DNA from 2 places in the Sphingomonas sp. 4RDLI-65 genome. Region 1 is predicted to be linked to the other one. Evidence: riboswitches for the same ligand, from Rfam matches in the RefSeq annotation. Region 1 holds a riboswitch; the other holds the start of a gene.
The links. A riboswitch is a leader RNA that binds a small molecule or an ion and turns the genes downstream of it on or off. The one in region 1 is predicted to bind cobalamin.
Positions count from the first base shown of each region.

Region 2: it holds a riboswitch for cobalamin, as region 1 does, so the genes downstream of both, VH567_RS13745 (TonB-dependent receptor plug domain-containing protein) here and VH567_RS00925 (HoxN/HupN/NixA family nickel/cobalt transporter) in region 1, are expected to answer to the same signal.

Region 1 covers NZ_JBCEBT010000001.1:233,552-240,714, forward strand. The annotation lists gene cobN (cobaltochelatase subunit CobN) at 1-713, opposite strand, end outside; gene cobW (cobalamin biosynthesis protein CobW) at 720-1,769, opposite strand; cobalamin riboswitch at 1,870-2,085, opposite strand; gene VH567_RS00925 (HoxN/HupN/NixA family nickel/cobalt transporter) at 2,139-3,188, opposite strand; cobalamin riboswitch at 3,371-3,587, opposite strand; gene VH567_RS00930 (S9 family peptidase) at 3,649-5,757, opposite strand; gene VH567_RS00935 (prolyl oligopeptidase family serine peptidase) at 5,754-7,163, opposite strand, start outside.
Region 2 covers NZ_JBCEBT010000006.1:33,139-40,301, reverse strand. The annotation lists gene VH567_RS13755 (organic hydroperoxide resistance protein) at 1-90, shown strand, start outside; gene VH567_RS13750 (TonB-dependent receptor) at 478-2,532, shown strand; cobalamin riboswitch at 2,852-3,066, shown strand; gene VH567_RS13745 (TonB-dependent receptor plug domain-containing protein) at 3,181-5,079, shown strand; gene VH567_RS13740 (ABC transporter substrate-binding protein) at 5,076-5,876, shown strand; gene VH567_RS13735 (FecCD family ABC transporter permease) at 6,034-7,002, shown strand; gene VH567_RS13730 (ABC transporter ATP-binding protein) at 6,993-7,163, shown strand, end outside.

The sequences.
Region 1 (7,163 bases):
AGGGCGATGACGTCGAAACCTCGCGCGGTCAGTTCGGCGTGGAGCGCTTCGATCGGGTTGAGGTCTGCGGCGGTCAGGTAGGAGCGGTAGAAGACGACCAGCACGCGGGGGCGGTGCGCGTTGAGCGCGAACGCGGCGGGGCACGTTACGCCGTCGTGCGGTTGCCAGCCGCCGACGTCGGCGATCGCGCGGACTCCGCTGACCGGGCCGGCGTAGCAACCGGCGGCCAGCGCGAACTGGGCCAGTGCCGCTTGCGCCGCGACCGCGCCGCCGGTGTCGCAGAGATGCGCCAAGCGGCGCAGCGTCGACAGCGGGATCGTCGAGGCGGCGTCGAGGCGCGTGTCGATGCGGCCGTCTGCTGCGAGGACGGCGAGCGCTATGCCCTTCTCCCACGCGAGGTTCTCAACCTGTTGCAGGCCGTAGCTCCAGTAGGAGCGGCCGCCGATCAGCCGGATCAGGATGCCCTTGGCGCCGGCCAGCGTTTGCTCGACATAGGTGTCGACCGAGAGCGGGTGCTGGAGTGCGGTCAGGTTCGCGAGACGCAGCGACGGGAGGCGGCTTCCGGCCGCATCCGCACGTCTCCAGCCCGCGGCGAACGCGCCGAGGTCGCCGTCGGAGAAGGACAGGACGACGAGATCCGCGGGGGATTGGGCGAGGTCCTGCGGGACCGCGCTTTCCTCCAGCCCGTGGGTCTCGCGGAAGACGACGTGCATCGGGGCTCAGGCGTCCAGCGCGGCCTTGATGCGGGCCTCGTCGATGCGGTCGTGCTCGGCGATGACCACGAGTTGCGTGCGGCGGGGTTCGCCTGCGCGCCAGAGGCGATCATATTGCGTGCGGACGCGCGCGCCGACCGCCTGGACGAGCAGGCGCATCGGCTTGCCAGTGACGGCGGCGTACCCTTTCACGCGGAGGATGTCGGCGCTGCGGGCGAGCGCTTCGATCTTCGCGGTGAGGGCGGCGGGGTCGGCGATCTCGCCCAACTCGACGACGACGCTGTCGAAATCGTCATGCTCGTGATCGTCCTCGCCGTCGTGATGCGAGGGGCGACTGGCGATGTCGTCCTCGGCGGCGGCGTTGAGGCCCAGGATCACGCGGGGATCGATGATGCCGTCGGTGAGGTCGATGACCGGGAGGGGACGTGCGGACTCGGCGGCGATGACGGCGCGCGCCTTGGCGACGCCTTCGGGACCGGCGAGATCGACCTTCGTCAGGAGCACGAGATCGGCGCAGGCGAGCTGGTCCTCGAACACCTCCGACAAAGGCGTCTCGTGATCAACGCTGGGGTCAGCGGCGCGCTGGGCGTCGAGCGCGGCGACGTCTGGGGCGAAACGCCCGGCGGCGACTGCCTCGGCATCGGCGAGCGCGATGACGCCGTCGACGGTGATGCGCGAGCGGATCGCGGGCCAGTCGAACGCCTTGAGCAATGGCTTGGGCAGCGCAAGGCCGGACGTCTCGATCAGGATGTGGTCGGGGCGCGGGTCGAGTGCGAGCAGTGTCTCGACGGTCGGGATGAAGTCGTCGGCGACGGTGCAGCAGATGCAGCCATTGGCGAGTTCGACGACGTTCTCGGCGGGGCAATCGGGGATCGCGCAGCCCTTGAGGATGTCGCCGTCGATGCCGAGCGTGCCGAATTCGTTGACGACGACCGCAAGACGGCGGCCGTTGGCGTTGCGGATCAGGTGGCTGATCAGCGTGGTCTTGCCGGCGCCCAGGAAGCCGGTGACGATGGTGACGGGGACCTTGGCCAGATTGGGCGAACGGTCGGACATTCTACTTCTCCTTCGAGCACACGCACGCGCGACCTTTCGGCCGCACGCGTTCGTCGCTCAGACGGAGAACCGTGCCGCGACCATCCCCTGGATCAAGGCAAGAGCGACCGTTACGCTGGCAGGTCTCCTGGCTCGCGGGTCGAGGCTCGACGTACGCCTTCCCAGGTTTGCACCCAGTGGCTGCCCTCCGAAACGAAGGACGTGTGCGTCTCGCTCACCGCTTACAGTTGCAGGGACAGCCGCGGCATTGCGAGGAAGCCTCCCGCACCGCATTCCCATTCAAGCCCTTTCGGGCACCGGCGCGATCTGTGAGGTTCGGTACAACCGAGCCTCGGGGGTGGGTTAGAGGACTTTCCGGCACGCCGCCAGCTATCCGTGCACGACTTCGATCTCGTCGAAGCGTTTCCAGCGGTAGATCGCGAAGCTCAGCACCCAGCAGAGGACGAACAGGCCGATGATCGCGAAGCCGAGGCCGTTGAAGTTCTCGCCGAGTGTCGACGCGGCGTCCCAGATGCCGCCGGTCAGGCCCAGCTTTGCGCCAAGCAGCGCGAGCGTCTCGATGCCGCCGATAGCGATCGCGACGATGGCGGAGATCAGCGTGATGGTGATGTTGTAGTAGAGCTTGCGGATCGGCTTCACGAACGCCCATTCGTACGCGCCGAGCATGACGACGCCGTCTGCCGTGTCGACCAGCGCCATGCCGGTCGCGAACAGCACCGGGAGCACGAGCACGACGCCGATCGAGAGACCGTCGGCAGCCTGGCTCGCGGAGAGGCCGAGGATCGCGACTTCGGTCGCGGTGTCGAACCCCAACCCGAACAGGAAGCCGAGCGGCGCCATGTGCCAGCTGCGCGTGACGAGCCGGAACATCGGGCGGAACAGCCGGGCAAGGAGCCCGCGGTTGCCGAGCAGCAGGTCGAGATCCTCCTCGACATAGGTCCCACCGCCGCGGACATGGCCGAAGGTGCGCCAGACCGAGCGGAAGATGATCAGGTTCATCGCCGCGATCGTGAACAGGAACACGGCCGAGATGACGGTCGCGATCACGCCGCCGACCTGCTTGAACGCCTCGAACTGCGACAATGCGCTGGCGGTCAGCGCGATCGCGACCGCCGCGATCAGCACGATCCCCGAATGGCCGATCGCGAACCAGAAGCCGACCGCGATCGGGCGCTGGCCGTCCTGCATGAGCTTGCGCGTCACGTTGTCGATCGCGGCGATGTGGTCCGCGTCGACTGCGTGGCGCAGGCCCAGCCCCCAAGCGAGCAGCGCGGTGCCCAGCATCAGCGGTTGCGCGTGGAACAGCGAGAACGCCCAGCCCCAGGCGGCGATATTGGCCGCGACCAGGCCTGCGAACAGCCAGCCGATGCGCTTGCGGGTCGAAACCCCCACCGGTCTTTCACGTGTTGTAGTCGTCATGCACAAACCCCGCAGCGTCCGACGAGGACCGGGGCCTGCCGCGAACGGCCGGGACATACGACGACCGGACGCCATGAGCGGCCGACGCACGACGCCGATGCGGCCCCCGCCACATGGTCGTCGCTCAGCCAGTGTCACGCAGGCGGCGTTCACCGTGCCTCGGCCACCCCCTGGACCGGGACAAGAGCGACCAGACGCCGGCAGGTCTCCTGGCTCACGGGTCGTTGCTCGATGCACGCCTTCCCAGGCTTTGCGGCCCAGTGGCTGCCCTCGCGGAGAGGGCTCGTGCGTCTCGCTCGCCGCTTACAGTTGCAGGGACAGCCGCGGCATAGGACGGCGAACCGTCCGCACCGCATTCCCAATCAAGCCCTTCCGGGCACCGACGCGATCACGGGAAACGGCTGGAAGCCGCATCCTGCGCGATCGGTACCCTGCTTTCGGTCGCGTGCCAACGGGCGTGCTATTTCGCGATGCCGAGTTGTTGCAGCATGAACGCCTGCCATTCCGAATTCTGACGATAGCGCTCGAAGCGCCCCGACTTGCCGCCATGGCCCGCCTCCATGTTGACGCGGAACAGCAGCGGGTTGGTGTCGGTCTTCAGTTCGCGGAGCTTGGCGACCCACTTGGTCGGTTCGTAATATTGCACCTGGCTGTCCCATAGCCCGGTGCCGACATACAGCGCCGGATACGCCTTCGCCTCGACGTTGTCGTATGGCGAATAGCTCAGCATGTAATCGTAGGACGCCTTCTGCGCGGGATTGCCCCATTCGTCGTACTCGAAGGTCGTCAGCGGGATCGACGCGTCGAGCATCGTCGTAACCACGTCGACGAACGGCACCTGCGCGATGATGAGCTTGTAGTCGGCCGGCGCCATGTTCGCGACGCCGCCCATCAGCAGCCCGCCCGCGCTGCCGCCCATCGCCGCGACGCGGTCCTTGGCGGCGTATTTCTGCGCGACGAGATAGCGGGTGACGTCGATGAAGTCGGTGAAGCTGTTCTTCTTGTTGAGCAGATGCCCGTCGTCATACCAGCCGCGCCCCATCTCCTGCCCGCCGCGGATATGCGCGATCGCATAGACCATTCCGCGGTCGAGCAGGCCGATCCGGCCGGGATCGACGGCGGGGTCGCTCGAAATGCCGTAGCTGCCATAGGCGTATTGGAAGAGCGGCGCGGTGCCGTCGCGCTTGGTGCCCTTGGCGTAGACCAGCGACACGGGAATCCGCGTGCCGTCTCTCGCGGGTGCCCAGACCCGTTCTGTTACGTATTTCGCGGGGTCGTAGCCCGGCACTGGCGCAACCTTCAATACACGGCGCTCGCCGGTCTTCGCGTTGACCTCATACGTGGTGGTAGGCGTGACGAGCGAGCCGTAGGTGTAGCGGACCCACGGCGTCGCAGTCTCCTCGTTGACGTCGAGCGACATGCGATAGGCGGGTTCGTCAGCGGTCACCGCGGTCGACTTGCCCGCATCGCTCAGCACCCGGATCATCCGGTTGCCGCCCTCGCGCTGGTCGATCGCAACGAACCCGTCGAACGGCTTGAACCCCTCGATGAAGACGGTGTCGCTGGCCGGCGTCAGGTCGCGCCACGCCGCAATGCCCTTGGCCAGATCGGCGTCGGCGACGGTGACGAGCTTGTAGTTCTTCGCGTCCTTGTTGGTGCGGATGATCCACCGATTGCCGATATGATCCGCGCTATAACGGAACTCGCGCGCCCGCGGTGCGACGATCGTGAAGCTGGTCGGTGCCACGGCGGGTGCGCAGCGTTGCTCGTCGCTGACCGTGCTACTCACGCCGATGCAGACGAACTTGTCGTCGGCGGTGCGTGAGACCTCCATCGAATAGGTGTCGTCCTTCTCCTCGTACAACAGCCGATCGCTCGCCACGGGCGTACCGAGGACATGCGCCTTCACGCGGTACCCCCGCAGCGTGACCGGGTCCTTCTCGACATAGAGCACCGTCTTGTTGTCGTCGGCCCAGACGACGTTGGGCTCGATGTTCGACACGGTGTCAGCGATCGTCGCGCCGGTCGCGAGGTCCTTCACCTTGAGCACATATTGGCGCCGCCCGACGGTATCCTCGGCCCAGGCGACGCGGGCGTTGTCGGGGCTCACCGCCCAGTCGCTCAGCGCGAAGAAGCTGTGGCCCTTCGCCATCGCCGGTTCGTCGAACAGCGTTTCGGCAGGCGCGGTGCGGCTGCCCTTGCGGCGTTCCAGGATCGGGTAATCCGCGCCGGTCTGGAACCGCGAGCCGTAATAATAGCCGTCCTTCGCATACGGGACCGAGCTGTCGTCCTGCTTGATATGCGAGACGGTCTCTTCGTACAGCTTGGCCTGGAGCGGCTTCAGCGAGGCAAGTTGCGCATCGGCATAGGCGTTCTCCGCGGCGAGATAGGCAAGCATCTCGGGGTTCTTCCGCGTATCGTCGCGCAGCCAGTAATAATCGTCCTCGCGCGCGCCGTTGGGCGACGTCACCTGGAACGGCTTCTTCGCCACGCGCGGAGGCTGGACCTGCGCGACAGCCGCCGTCGAGACCAGCGCCACGCCGGCCAGCATCATATACCGTATCGTCATCGTGCTGCTCCCTGTGTTTCTGCCGCCATTGCTGTGGCCGGCTTCCGGTATCGATCGAACCAGGCGATGATCGCCGACGCCTTTGCCGCCGATTGCGACGGGCGTGCGGCGAGGCCACCGTGGCTTGCGCCCGGCACCTTCACCAGCGCGGTCGGCACGCCGCGAATCTGGAGCGCTGCATAATATTGCTCGGATTCGCTCACCGGCGTCCGGTAATCGTCGCCACCGACCACCACCAGGGTCGGCGTCTTGACGTTGCCGACGATGCTCAGCGGCGAGCGATTCCAATAGCTCATCGGATCCTCCCACGGCAGCTTGGTGAACCAATAGCGCGAGGTGAACAGCGTGTTGTCCATCGTCAGCGCCTCGCTGATCCAGTTGATCACCGGCTTCTGCGTCGCGGCGGCCTTGAACCGGTCGGTCTTGCCGATGATCCACGCGGTCAGCAGCCCGCCACCCGATCCGCCGGTCACGAACAGATTGTCGGGATCGGCCGTGCCCTCCGCGATCGCCGCGTCGACCGAGGCGATCAGGTCGTCGTAATCCGCGGCGGGATAGGTCTTGTCGATCAGGTTGGCGAACTCGGCTCCATAGGAGGTCGAGCCCCGCGGGTTAGTCCAGAGCACCGCATAGCCGGCCGCAGCGTAGAGCTGCATGTCGGTCGCGAAGCCGGGGCCGTAGGCGGCGTTGGGTCCGCCGTGGATCTCGAGGATCAGCGGCACGCGCTGCCCCGCGACGCGTCCCGGCGGGGTGGCGAGCCATGCGTCGATCGGGCGACCATCGGGCGCGGTCACCGCGATCTTGCGCACCTGTGCGAGCGCCTTCGATCCGGCCAGCACCGCGTTGAGCGTCGTCAGACGGCGCGGCTTGCCACCTGCCAGCACCCAGACGTCGGCAGGTGCGCTCGCATCACCACCGGTATAGGCGATCGTGCCGCCCTTCGAGACCGAGAACTCGCCGCCGGTATAGGGCCGATCGAGCCCGCCGCCCGCGACATTGTCGATCAACGGCGTGACGCGGCCATCGACACCGACGCGCGCAACGCGGCGCTGGCCGCGGTCGTCGTAGCTCGCATACAGGCTGCGGCCGTCGGCGGACCACACCGCGTCCTCGATCGCACGGTCGAGCGTGGCGGTCAGCGAGCGCGGCGAGGCGGCGTCGCGGTCGCCGACATAGAGCTGCGTGTTCTCATAGCTGCGGCGCTTGTCGTCGAAGCCGAGCCACGCGATTTTCGACCCATCCGGCGACACGCGCGGCTGGGCATCGGGACCGTCGCGCGTCGTGAGGGTTCGCATCGTGCCGCTCGCCGCATCGACCGCGATCACGTCAGAATTCATCACCTGGCGATCGGCGGCGGGGCCACGGATCGCGGCGAAGACGATGCTGCGGCCATCGGGCGTCCACGA
Region 2 (7,163 bases), on a different contig from region 1:
GCACAGACGCTGGTCGATGCGGCGCACGACATCTGCCCGTATTCGAACGCGACGCGCGGCAATGTCGATGTCGGCCTGACGCTTGCCTGATCGATAGGCGGCTGATCTATGGACGGCGGGCGGGGTGGCATCCCCGCCTGTCGGCATCGTTCTGGCGTTCGGGAAGAACTGCTTCGTTTCAGAGTTAAGCACCTCGAAGGACTCTGAGAGGCGCGCGCTATGGTACAACGGTGCTATCGTCCGCCTACCGATTTCGGCCTGGCCGAACGCCACTTCGGGTGCTTGCTCGCCAGCAAGCACGCGGCGAATTCGCCATCTCGTCAAAGGTCGGCCAGTTGCGCCGCGCCGCGCGCGACAACGACGCGACGACCTATTTCCCGTTCACGACATCGCCCAACACGTCGCATTCCGACCATTCGAAGCTTTTGAAAAAAATGCGAAAGCTGGCATGCGCCGCGCATGATTCGAACCGCCTCCATGCTCGCCCTCCTTTTGTCCTCGACCGCGGTCTCGGCGCAATCGCCCGCCACGCCGCCCGCCACGCCATCTGCCGAGCCTGCGCCCGAGATCGTCGTCACCGGGCGCGGGTTGGCGGATGCGCCGGGCGATCGGGCCTATGATATCGTCACGATCGAGCGTGACCGGATCCAGGCGAATGCAAGCAATCGGCTGGAGAGCGTGCTCGCCGACGTCGCCGGATTGCAGCAGTTCCGGCGGTCGGACTCGCGTAGCGCCAACCCGACCAGCCAGGGCATTTCGCTGCGCGGGATCGGCGGCAATGCCTCCAGTCGCGCGCTGCTGATCTTCGACGGCGTGCCGCAGGCGGACCCGTTCGGCGGCTGGGTCGCGTTTCCGGCCTATGCGACGGGGCGGCTCGGGCGCATCCGCGTGACGCGGGGTGGTGGCAGTGGATATCAGGGACCGGGCGCGCTGGCCGGGACGGTCGAACTAGAGAGCGCGACGCCCGATCAACTGACGCCGTTCCAGGGCAGCGTCGCTTATGGCAGCCGCGATTCGGTCGACGCGCAGGGCTCGGCGGCGCTGGTACGCGGGTCGGGGTTCGCGACTTTGTCGGGGGCTTACGCGCGCGGGGATGGCTTTACGCCGACCGTCGAGGAGAGCCGCGGGATCGTCGATCGGGCCGCGCCGTATGAGCAGGCGTCGGGCGCGCTGCGGACCGTTGTCGGGATCGGCGCGAAGACCGAATTGCAGATGAATGCGAGCGCATTCACCGATCGGCGCGACCGGGGAAGCGACTTTACCGACAACAAGAGCGAGGGGGCGGATGCGAGCGTCCGGTTGATCGGGCGCGGGCGTTGGGGGTATTCGGCGCTGGCGTATCTGCAGACACGGGCGTTCGCGAGCAGCTTCAACAGCATCAATGCCGCGCGGACGACCGCGATCCAGTCGTTGAACCAGTATAATACGCCTGCCACCGGGCTGGGCGGACGGATCGAGATCGCGCCGCCGCTCGGCGAGAGCATCACGCTGAGGCTGGGGGCGGATATCCGCGACGTGAGCGGCAAGACGCAGGAACTCTATACGTTCGTCAACGCGGCGCCGACGCGGCGGCGCGAGGCTGGCGGCGGCACCACGACGACCGGTGTCTTCGCGGATGGGAGCCTCGTGGCGGGCGACTTCACCTTCAGCCTTGGCGGACGGGTCGACTGGTGGTCGATCGATGGCGGCTATCTGACGGAACGGCCGCTGGCCGGCGGGGCGGCGCTGACCAATCTGCGCTATGCGGATCGCGATGGCAGCGAGACGACCGGTCGGGCGGGCGTGGCGTATCAGCCGGTCGAAGCGATTACGCTGCGCGCTGCCGGGTATCGGGGCTGGCGACTGCCGACACTCAACGAACTGTATCGGCCGTTCCGTGTCGGCAACGATGCGACTGCGGCGAACGCGTTGCTATCGCCGGAGCGGCTGACCGGGGTCGAGGGTGGCGTCACCCTGACGCCTGCGCCGGGGGTCAGCATTGCCGCGACCTATTTCTACAACCGGCTGAAGGATGCGATCGCCAACGTCACAACGACCAACCCGCCGCAGGTGCTGCCGGGGGTCGCGACCTACCGCGTCCGCCAGAATCTCGATGCGATCCGCGCGCATGGGTTCGAACTGGATGCGGCGTATCGGCCGGGTCCGCTGGGCGTGCAAGCATCGTGGTCGCACACGAACTCGAAGGTCGAGGGTTCGGGGATCACCGCCGCTCTGGACGGCTTGCAACCGGCGCAGACCCCGCGTGACCAGGTGTCGGGAACGGTCGACTGGCGGCACGATGCGGCGGCGCTGTCGCTGACCGTGCGGCATATCGGTCGGCAGTTCGACGACGATCAGAATACGCGGGTGCTTGGGGCCGCGACGACGCTGGATGCGTATGCCGCGCTGCCGATCATGCGGTCGCTGGTGGCCGAGGTCCGCGGGGAGAATTTGTTCGGCGAGCGCATCGAGGCGGGGATCAGTGGCGCGAACATAGTCGAACGGGCCACGCCGCGGACGATCTGGGTGGGGTTGCGGTACGGGCTTCGGTGATACTTCTCCATTGAGGGAAACGAAGACAGCGTGTTTCCCCGCGAAGGCGGGGATCCAGTCTGGGCTCCCGCCTTCGCGGGAGAACAAGGAAGGGAAAGCGACGTCCTGACCAACACGCCACCACCCCGGCGGAGGCCGGGGCCCAGTTGGGGAACGTCGCTAACTAAGCGCGGTCCTTCGTTACTGTGACCTTGCCAACTGGGCCCCGGCCTCCGCCGGGGTCGCGCTGTGGACGGTGAGCCAGCTTACCCCAGCGCACCCCCTTGGCGGGAACGACTGTAGAGCGTTCCCCGCGTTGACCCGTGCACGACGCGCGACTAATGCCGCTCTCGTGAAGGGTCCCGGCGACGGGATCAAAAGGGAAGTCGGTGCGCGGGCCGGGTCGTCACGATCCAAATCCGCAAGACCGGCGCTGTACCCGCAACTGTGACCGGATAGCGGCCACCCCGATATGCCACTGGGTTTCGACCTGGGAAGGCGGGGTGGGCGCGGCGACCCGGAAGCCAGGAAACCTGCCTTTCACGGTCGATCCACTGCGCGGGCGGGTGCTCCGGCGCGGACGAGTGCTCCGGTTCAGCCGGGCTTCCTCGAGCGAGAGACGTCTGCCGCTCCCGAATGGTCGTGGGCGGTTCTGCCAGGACGTACCCCATGACGAAGTTCTTCCTTCTACTCGGCGCCGCGGCGATCGCAGCGCCTGCTTATGCCCAGACCATCCCCGATACCGATGCTCCCGAACTCGTCGTCACTGCGAGCCGCGTCGCACAGCCCGCCAGCGAGATCGGCCAGGCCATCACCGTCATCGACCGCGCCGAGATCGAGCGCCGCCAGACCGTTGTCGTCTCCGATCTGCTCGCGACCACGCCCGGTGTCACCGTCACGCGCAACGGCACCGTCGGCGCGCTGACCAGCGTCCGCATCCGCGGTGCAGAGGCGGACCAGACGCTCGTCGTGATCGACGGCGTCCGCGTCAACGATCCGTCGTCGACCGGCGGTGGCTTCAACTTCGGCAATCTGCTGTCGAGCTCGGTCGAGCGGATCGAGGTGTTGCGCGGCCCGAACTCGGTGCCGTGGGGCAGCCAGGCGATCGGCGGCGTCGTCAACATCATCACCGCCGCACCGACCGAAGGCGTGCAAGCTCGCGCCAACGCCGAATATGGCTATGCCGACAGCGTGTTCGCGAGCGCAGGCGTGTCGGGTAAGTCCGGGCCGGTATCGGGCTCGCTGACCGGCGGCTATCTGCGCACCGACGGCATCTCGTCCGCCGCCAGCGGCACCGAGCGCGACGGCTATCGCCAATATGGCGCAACCGGACGGGTGGGCGTCGAGTTCGCACCAGGCATCGGCCTCGACCTGCGCGGCTATTTCGCCGACAGCCGCGTCGAGATCGACGGCTTCCCGGCCCCCGATTACGTGCTCGCCGACACGCCCGAATATTCGAAGACGCGCGAGGCTTACGGCTATGCCGGGCTGCACGCGAACTTCGCTGACGGTCGGATCAACAACCGCGTCGCGTTCACGATCGCCGACATCAACCGCGACAATTACGACCCGAGCTTCGGCAGCGATCCGACCTTCATCGGCCGCGGCCGCAGCGAACGCTACGAATACCAGGGCGACTTCCGCCCGTTCGACCAGGTCCGCGTGGTCGCCGGAGTCGAGCGCGAGAACAGCCGCTTCAACGACGGCTTCACCTTCGCGGATACCGGCATCAACAGCGTTTACGGCCAGCTGATCGTCAAGCCGCTCGACATCCTCACGATCACCGGCGGCGTCCGCAACGACGATCACGACGATTTCGGCAGCCACACGACGTTCGGCGCAAACGCCGCGCTGGCGCTGCGCACCGGCACCACCGTCCGCGCGAGCTACGGCGAAGGCTTCAAGGCGCCGACGTTGTACCAGCTCTTCTCCGACTACGGGAATCGCGGCCTCGATCCGGAGACCGCGCGCAACTTCGACGTCGGTGTCGAGCAGGCGTTCCTCGCCAACCGGGTCCGCGCAGGCGTGACCTATTTCAACCGCCGGACGCGCAACCAGATCGACTTCCGCGATTGCAGCCCTGCAGAGCAGACGACCGCCGGTTCGATCTGCGTCGACCGCCCGTTCGGCGTCTACGACAACATTGCCCGCGCCGAGGCGGACGGCGTCGAGTTCACCTTGGCCTTGCGCCCGGTCGACGCGCTGACGCTGACCGCGAACTACAGCTATATCGACACCGAGAACCGCACGATCGGTAGCGATTTCGGCAACGATCTCGCGCGCCGTCCCAAGCAGACTGCGAGCGTCGACGCCGATTACCGGTTCGCGTTCGGACTGTCGGTCGGCGGTACCGTGACGATGGTCGGCGACAGCTTCGACGACGCCGCCAACACCGTGCGGCTCGACGGCTATGCGCTGGCGGGCGTCCGCGCGGAAATGCCGATCACCGACCAGATCGCACTGTACGGCCGCGTCGATAACCTCACCGACTCGCGGTACGAGACGGTCGCGGGCTACGGCAATTACGGTCGCGCGGCGTATGGCGGCGTGCGGTTGCGGCTGAAGTGAGGCGAAGGCCGATCCTCCTCGCGCTCCTGCTCGGGGGCTGCGCGCAATCCCCCGGAGCGGGCGGTGGCGGGGGGATCGTCTCGACCAATCCGTGCGTGGATTCGGTGCTGGTCCGGATCCTGCCCGCATCGCGGATCGCCGGGATCAGCCATTATTCGCAAGATCCGTCCGCGACCTCGATCCCGCTCGACGTCGCGCGTCGGTTTCGCGGAATCGCCGGGACCGCCGAGGAGGTGATCGCGCTCCACCCCGATCTCGTCATCGCCAGCACGTATACGCCGCCGGCGACCCAGGCGGCCTACGCGCGGGCCGGGCTGAAGACGCTGCTGCTCGGTATCCCGGACTCGATCGCGGAGAGCCAGGCACAGGTGAAGCAGATCGCCGACGCGGTCGGTGCGCCCGCGGGTGGCGTGCGGATCAACGCCGATATCGATCGCGCGGTGGCGCGCTGGAGTCGGACGGATGGACTGTCGCCGAGCGCGTTGCTCTATATCAGCGGCGATCTCGCAACCGGGGGGAGCACGTTGCTGAACGAGATGATGACGCGTGTTGGCTTCCGCAACGCCGCCGCGAGCTACGGCTTGACGCATACCGGCACGCTCTCGGCGGAGACGATCGTGACGCAGCCCCCCGCGATCGTGATCGCCCCCGAACGCGCCAGCCGCGGCACCGCGCTGCGCCGTCGGTTGTTGCCGCGTACGCCGCAAGCCGTCTTCCCCCGCGTCCTGATCAACTGCGGCGGCCCGACCATTCCGCCCGCGCTCGAACACCTCGCCGCGATCAGGGCAAGGCTGTGATGCGACACCCATACCAAAACCACCCCGGCGAAGGCCGGGGCCCAATTGGAATGGTGGAAATAATGGAGCGCTGCACGCCGTCACGATCGTCCCCCAATTGGGCCCCGGCCTTCGCCGGGGTGGCGGCGGTGTTTGGTATGAGCGAGGAGGCGTTCTGATGACCCGCACGCCCAAACTCATCGGGCTCGGCCTGCTGGTCATCCTCCTGTTCGGCCTGTCGCTCGGCTGCGGCAAAGTCTGGGTGCCGCTCGACGCCTGGTTCTCGAGCGACCCGCGCTGGTGGATCATCCTCGAACTCCGCCTGCCGCGCGCGGTCCTCGGCCTCGTGCTCGGCGCCACACTCGGGCTGTCGGGAGCAGTCCTGCAAGGCTATCTCCGCAACCCGCTCGCCGACCCCGCCGTCGTCGGCATATCGTCGGTCGCAGCACTTGGCGCAGTCGCTGCGATCATCTTCGGCCTCGGTTCGGGACCCGCGATCTTCGTCGCCGCGATGCTCGGCGCAGGCGGCGCGGTCGCGCTGCTCGCCGCGCTGACATGGCGGTCGCCGAGCGCGATCACCTTCATCCTCGCCGGCACCGTACTCGCCAGCCTCGCCGGCGCGCTGACCGCGTTCCTGATCTCGATCGCGCCGAATCCCTATGCGGTCGCCGAGGTGATCGACTGGATCATGGGCGCGCTGACCGACCGCGGCTGGACCGACATAAAGCTCGCACTGCCGCCGATGCTGCTCGGCGGCGTCCTGTTGATGCTCACCGGCCGCTCGCTCGATGCGCTGTCGCTCGGCGAGGTGGCGGCGCGGTCGCTGGGGATACGGATGGGGCGTGTCCGGTGGCTAGTCGTGCTCGGCACCGGGCTCGTAGTGGGTGCAGGCGTCGCCGTGACAGGCGTGATCGGCTTCGTCGGCCTCGTCGTGCCGCATCTGCTGCGCCCGATCTTCGGCCACCGCCCGAGCGCCTTGCTGCTGCCTTCGGCGCTAGGCGGCGCGGCGCTTGTGCTCGCCGCCGACAGCCTCGTCCGCCTCGCCCCTGGCGCCGGCGAAGTCCGTCTCGGCGTCGCGATGGCCTTGATCGGCGCGCCGTTCTTTCTCGGGTTGCTGGTCAAGGAACGGGGCCGCGCATGGATCTGATCGTCGACGTGCTGCGCGTGAAGCTGGGCAAGCGCACCGTCCTTCACGACGTGTCCGCGCATCTCCGCCCCGGCCGAGTCACCGCGATCCTCGGTCCCAATGGCGCCGGCAAGAGCACGCTGGTCAAGGCAGCCGCCGCGCTCGTCGGTGGCAGCGCGGGC